One region of the Rossellomorea sp. NPDC071047 genome, then DNA from elsewhere that is predicted to be linked to it. Evidence: riboswitches for the same ligand, from Rfam matches in the RefSeq annotation. Region 1 holds a riboswitch; the other holds the start of a gene.
The links. Region 1 has a riboswitch for S-adenosylmethionine ahead of ACQKFO_RS04295 (YezD family protein). Riboswitches for the same ligand answer to the same signal wherever they lie in the genome.
Positions count from the first base shown of each region.

Region 2: linked by a shared signal. The riboswitch ahead of mtnK (S-methyl-5-thioribose kinase) and the one ahead of ACQKFO_RS04295 (YezD family protein) in region 1 are both predicted to bind S-adenosylmethionine.

Region 1 covers NZ_JBNNJT010000001.1:814,615-818,032, reverse strand. The annotation lists gene ACQKFO_RS04305 (inorganic phosphate transporter) at 37-1,098, opposite strand; gene ACQKFO_RS04300 (phosphoadenylyl-sulfate reductase) at 1,117-1,815, opposite strand; gene ACQKFO_RS04295 (YezD family protein) at 1,916-2,071, opposite strand; SAM riboswitch class I at 2,158-2,263, opposite strand; gene ACQKFO_RS04290 (MaoC/PaaZ C-terminal domain-containing protein) at 2,428-2,829, opposite strand; gene ACQKFO_RS04285 (MaoC family dehydratase N-terminal domain-containing protein) at 2,826-3,275, opposite strand; gene fabG (3-oxoacyl-ACP reductase FabG) at 3,297-3,418, opposite strand, start outside.
Region 2 covers NZ_JBNNJT010000005.1:358,834-362,251, forward strand. The annotation lists gene mtnA (S-methyl-5-thioribose-1-phosphate isomerase) at 1-718, opposite strand, end outside; gene mtnK (S-methyl-5-thioribose kinase) at 735-1,919, opposite strand; SAM riboswitch class I at 2,036-2,192, opposite strand; gene ACQKFO_RS18400 (carbon-nitrogen family hydrolase) at 2,294-3,076, opposite strand; gene ACQKFO_RS18405 (pyridoxal phosphate-dependent aminotransferase) at 3,199-3,418, shown strand, end outside.

The DNA of each region.
Region 1 (3,418 bases):
ATCCTCCTTAACATATTGTTTTAATCGGAATTAAGATTAAATCCCGCCTCCGTCTTCATGAACGGATCGCCTTTCTTCATTGATCACCCGCATGAGGGATAATGCTCCCACAGTAGCGATAATGACGCTTATTGGAACCACGATCGAATACATATCGCTATCGATCACGAGCTTTACCAAAAAATAAGAAATACTGAGTGAAATCAAGGGAGAGACCACCCATATTTTAACGATTTTTTTGACAATTTTCTTTTGCAGCATATGTTTTCCGTTCTTCGCCATCCCGAGGCCTATGATAGAGGACGAAGTAACCTGAGTCAGCGGGATCGGTAATCCATACAGTGAGCTCACCATCACAAGGATCGCTCCTGTAGATGAAATAACAATTCCTTCGGCTTTTGAATATTGTGTAATTTTTTTTCCGTTTGTTTCCACTACTTTTTTCCCCAGTAAGATAGCTCCGAGGGCAACGAATAAACCTCCCAGCCAAATCCCCCGCGATGGAGACATTAAACCTGCACCCACTAATGGACCGACGGCGTTGGCTACATTATTCATCCCTGCCGAAAAGGCTTCAAAGAACCCCGCGATGATCAAAAGGTATGCAAGCCACCTTTTTTCAAAATGGAAACCACGCTTTTCAAGCTTTACTAAACCTATACCGAATACCCATGTCACTCCGAAGGCAATGACCGGGACAATCACCCAAAATGACATGATCGTTAAGAGTGATTTCACATAAAGAACTTGATATGCGACTCCGACTCCTACAACCGCTCCGACCGTTACTTCACTTGTAGACAGCGGGATCCCGATCACATTTGCCAGAAACAAGGAAATGGTGGCGGATAACAAAATGATGACCACGATTTTGATGGAGAGTACATGTTGAGGGATAATCCCTGAACTTATGGTTTTCACTACTTCTCCACCACCTAATACCGCCCCGCTCAGGACACCGACTGCGCAGATCCATAATGCAACCCTGATGTTCTTTATGGCCCCTGCACCATACGCAACACCCATCGATGCTGCCGCTCCACTGGCACCAATGTTCATAGCGAAAAACAAACTTATGATCAGGGCGAATACTTCAATCAAAGAATGTCACCTCTTTTAATGAAGACCGCATTCGGTTTTCCCTTTTCCTTTCCATCTTCCGGAGCGGAGATCATTGATGTCTAAGGCTTTTGTTGTACAATGAAAGCATCCGATACTTGGATACCCTTGATCATGAAGGGGATTATAGGATAGGTTATGTTTATGGACATACCTCCAAATCTCTTTCCAGGTCCAGTGAATTAAAGGACAAATCTTAACCGATTGAAACTTATCATCTTTATTGATGAATTCAACTTGACTCCTTGTAGGTGATTGCTCCCTTCTTAATCCTGAAATCCAGGCATTTCCTTTAGATAATGTTTCTTTTAAAGGATCGAGCTTTCGAATTTGACAGCATTGGTTCGGATTTCGCTCCCACAGCTTATCACCATATGTTTCTGCTTGCTCTTGAAGCGTCAATTCAGGCTTTTTCATATTAATGGTGATACCAGGATACTTCTCCTTCACCTTTTCAATCGTTTCGTAGGTTTCTTTGAAATGAACACCTGTATCAAGAAATACTATGGTTGCTTCAGGTTGTACTTTGGTTAGGAGGTCGATTAATACGATCCCTTCTATCCCAAAACTGCATGCATATACGACACTTTCACCATAATGTTCATACGTCCACTCAAGTACGTTTACCGCTCCTTTATAGACCGGATCAATTTCAAATTGGATAGTTGGTTTTTTCCAAGTTTGATAGGTTAACATGATACACCCCTTTCCCGCTCATCCAAACAAAAAGAGGCGATAACAAGATAATAGGGATTTCCATTATCTGTGTTATGCGCCTCTAGTTTGTCTAGTCAGCTTATTTAATTCGCACTTTCTCGTTTTTCTCCAATTGAATGACTTTACCGTCTTGCACCACGATGGTAATTGATCCGAAACTCATCGTCTTCAACATCGAAGTGATCTTCTCGACTACTACATCATACTGTGCTTCTTGATTATTTTCTTTAGTCACATGATTCCCCCAATTTTCATCTTATCCAGAAAAATCATGAATGAAAAAAACAACCCTCCATTTTGGAAAGTTGTTCAGGTAAGGTTACCTTATCTTCCAAAATGACTTCACATTTTGCTGGAATTAGCACCTTACATAACGTAGGTTGCTGGGCTTCGCGGGGCCAGATCCCTCCACCACTCTGGATAAGAGTTATTAATTTTAATATTCTAAATAATATCACATTCTGCCGGGAAGTCAACCCGAGTTTTTCTATCGGATTTAAGTCTTTTGACTTATTTTTCTTGGAAATCATTCATTCTCTTTATTTCTATTCGCTTTATGAAAGCTATAGGACACTATTTTCACAAGAATAATCAAAATAATTGAAATATCAGTTTACCGTCAATCACTTTCTTCTGGTCCTGATTGACGGCAAAAACGTTAAAATACAAATGATCATTCTGTTTTTCTGATACTTCTGCAATCAATGTAATGACATCGTTCAAAAAAACCATCCCTTTAAAGCGGACGGTATACTCTTTGATAAATCCTTCTTCATAATGATCACTAAATAGCTTGGAGACATTACCCATTGTCCACATGCCATGAGCAATGACTCCTGGAAGACCCAGTTTATGGGCTTCCTCATCGATTGTATGAATGGGGTTATAATCCCCCGATGCACCTGCATATTTGATTAAGTCGATTCTCGAGACTGGCGCTAATTCAACAATGGGAAGCGTTTCACCTATATTAAAGGATGATAGTTTAGTCATTTTCCCAACCTCTCTCTGACCGCTTCAGTGATAATGACAATCGCCTCGGAGGAGAAAATATTGTTCCCTCCTGAATCTTCACCGATCTCTTCGATTACGAGAAAACCCAGTGTTCCTCCCGATCCTTTCCGCTCATAGTAATCTTTTATCTCCGTATAACACTGAATACATTCCCCGACCTTCAGTGGTCTTTCATAGTGAAAAGATTGTTCCCCATGAATCAACCCGACGTTTGGTAAATGAAAACCCTCAATCGTTCCATAGTCAAACACTCTGGGAAAAGTGGGGGGAGCGATATTCCCCCTGTATCTGGACCTTTTTCCTGCTTCTTCATCCACATATATGGGATGTGGATCACCGATGGCTTCAGCAAACTTATGAACCGCTCCTTTTTCCACATAGTTTTCTACGGAAGTTGAGCGTTTACCGATATAAGATTGAAACATATCCTTCACCCCTTTCGCCCATTAGGCTTTCGGCCCTCCAGCTACGTAGAGGATTTGTCCATTAACGAATGACGAGCTTTCATCGGCGAAAAACGCCACTGCATTCGCTATATCTTCCGGCTGTCCGCTTCTTCCTACCGGAA
Region 2 (3,418 bases), on a different contig from region 1:
CAGCCCCGACAATCACGGCTTCTACTCCTTTTTCTTTCATGGTATGGGCAGCCATGCTATCCGTGATGAGGGTGACATCTACTCCTGATTGCTGTAACTCCCAAGATGTCAGGCGGGCTCCTTGCAGAACGGGCCGTGTCTCACATGCATAAACCTGAAACGCTTTTCCTCTTTCTCTTCCTAAATGAAAAGAGGCCAATGCAGTACCGTATTTACTCGTTGCAATGGAACCGGCATTACAGATGGTCATCACGATCTGTTTATCCTTTAATACACTTAAACCATTTTCACCTATTAGGCGGCACACTGCCTCGTCTTCTGCATGAAGGTGGATGGCAGCATGGAGTAAATTAGTTTTCGCTTCATTAACAGAAGAAGCATTCTCTAATACCTTTTCTAACCGGTTCAAAGCCCAAACCAGGTTGACTGCTGTGGGGCGTGAATCGGCAAGGTATTTTTTGTCACGTTGAAACAGATCGATGAATTCCTCTAGCGTTTTCACTTCATACTGACATGCAGACCGGGCTAAACCGTAAGCAGCTGTGATGCCAATGGCAGGTGCACCTCTCACTTTTAGTGTGATAATCGCATCATAAAACTCTTCAATGGTCGTCAGTTTAATATATTCCACTATGTTAGGCAGTTTTTGTTGATTAAGGATCAGTAAATAATCTTCATGCCACTCTAGTGAAGTTGGAATGGTCAATGCTTGTGTCATGATAATCTCCTTTTGATTATTCAGAATGGGACTTCAATAGGGACAAAAGCTCTTCGATCGAATAGATCTGCTTTCGTGTTATGATCAGTTCCTTACCGAGTGTCAAGCAGGTCCGTTTAGCCTGTAATCTTCGTTCTTTATCCGGGATGCCATCCAGATCTTCTACATGAGCGAGGCCGATCGTTCTTCTGATGCATTCACATCCTGCAAAACCGATGCTGTCTTGAAAGCTCTTCTCCAATACATATTCAAGGTAGCCATTCACTTTCGTGTAGGCGTCCCCGCTTTCCTTCCAATGCTTAGAAAACGCGGAGGAGAATACTTTCCAGGTATTCTCAATGTGATAAAAAATCGTTTCCTTCTCATCAGGTTTAGAAACTGCCTGGAAAATAAGGTTGGCAATGAACTGTCCAATATCAAAGCCAATCGGTCCATAAAAGGCAAATTCGGGATCAATCACTTTCGTTTGATTCTTATCTACAAAGATGCTTCCTGTATGAAGATCTCCATGAAGAAGTGCTTCTCCTTCAGTAAGAAAGCTCTTTTTCAATTTGGCCACTTCAAGCTTCAAGGTGAAATCATCCCATAAATGTTGAACGTCCCGGGAAAGCTCTTCTTCAAATTCATTGGTTTCACTGTTGAAAAAGGGATCTGTAAATACTAGGTCCTCAGTGATTTTGCACAACTCAGGATTTGAAAATTCTTTCACATACTCCTTTTTCTTGAAAGGATGAAGGGCATAATCAGAGGTGAAATATAAGGTGTTTGCTAAAAATGTTCCAATGTCATGGGAGAGCCGGGGATACTTTTCCCCTTTGATAAGGCCAGCCCGGGCAATGGTCATTGTGCTCAAATCTTCCATGACAGTAATAGCTAGTATCGGATCAGAGTAGTACACTTCAGGAACCAGATCCCCTACAAATGAACGCTGAAGCTTAAGGGCACTCGCTTCTATTCTTGCCCGTTCGATTGTTAACGGCCAGCTTTCGCCTACAACCTTCGCAAATGGCAGGGCTTGTTTGATGATGATTCCTTTACCTGTTTCCCGTTCTAATACACGAAAGACCAGATTTAAATTCCCGTCTCCAATTTCTTCACACGTTAAGAGAGTGCCGTCCTCAAATATTCGTAAGCGAATCGCCAGTGCGATTGCCGCCTGTTCAGTTAGTGGTTGATATGCATTTAGTTTCGTAATGGCCATCATCGTTCCTCCTTATAGTACAGACTTATGAAAGACTGTGTTATGGAGGCTTTTCCGTGGTATAAGAAAAGCCTCTTTCATGTTCGAAAGAGGCTTGAAGAAGGTATCTTCATCGCCTCTTATCTCTCAGAAAGACTATCTTTCTGTTGGAATTAGCACCGTGCCTTGCTGGATCATTCAATCCGGCGCATGCTGCGCCCCGTTTTACAACGGTATTATGGTCGGTTGCTGGGCTTCATAGGGCCAAATCCCTCAGCCAGCTCTTGATAAGAGTTGCGTTAACTATTTAATTAAACTTTCAGAATGTTTCATTTGATTTGAATAGTACCATCGAAGTAATTTCCATGTCAACGTTTTTTTGAAAAAGTGCCTATCTAATAAAAATCCGGTCTTCTATCCTGGAATATCGGAATTTTCTTTCGGACTTTTTCTACTTCCTGTAAATTGATTTCAGCTGTAACCAATTCTTCCGTTTGCGATCCTTTTGAAAGAATATCTCCCCATGGATCAATGATAAGGGAACAACCGCCAAATTCATTGTTCGGGTCGCTTCCCACCCGGTTGCAGGCGATCACGAAGCATTGATTTTCAATCGCTCTTGCCCTTAAGAGGGTCTGCCAGTGATCAATTCGTGCTGCCGGCCACTCTGCTACGACATAAACAACCTTGGCACCCATTAGAACTTGTTTTCTGAACCATTCCGGGAAACGGATGTCGTAACAAATCAATCCCCCCATTTTTGTGTCTTGAAGCGTGAAGATGCCATCCTCATGACCAGGAAGTAAATAATGATGTTCATCCATCAGCTTAAACAAGTGAAGCTTCGAATACTTTTTCACCAACTCGCCTTTTGAATTCGTAACTAGAAGGGTATTGGACACCCCATCCTGCGTTTTCTCTGCAACAGAACCACCTACAATGTGAATGGAATATTTATTTGACAAGGCAGACAGGAAGGAGGTTGAATCCTTTGCTCCGTCATCAGCGATTTCATCCATTCTTGTAAGGTCATATCCAGTCGTCCAAAGCTCAGGGAGCACAACTGTATCACAGCCTTCTTCACTAGCTTTTTTAACCCATCGTTCTACTTTTTTCTTGTTTTCTTCGGGATGTCCGAACACAATATCGATTTGTGCAAGACCTAACTTTTGAATCATTTCTTTCACCTCATTAATGACTTTTTGGAATTTATTCCTTTACATTCTTTATTTCCCGTTATATCATTTGTGACTAGAATTTGAAAGTAATTAATTTTCAAAAAAATGTAGTGGGTGAGTGTATGAAAACCTTTGGAAAGGCAAAACGATTAGATTTATTACCTGAACAATTTTTCGCATCCCTGGCAAAAACAGTGAATGCTGTTGTCAAAGAGGGACATGATGTCATTAATTTGGGACAGGGAAATCCGGATCAACCGACTCCTCCACATATTGTGGAGAAACTGACAGAAGCAGCAGCTTCCCCGTCCAATCATAAGTATCCTCCATTTCGCGGCTTAC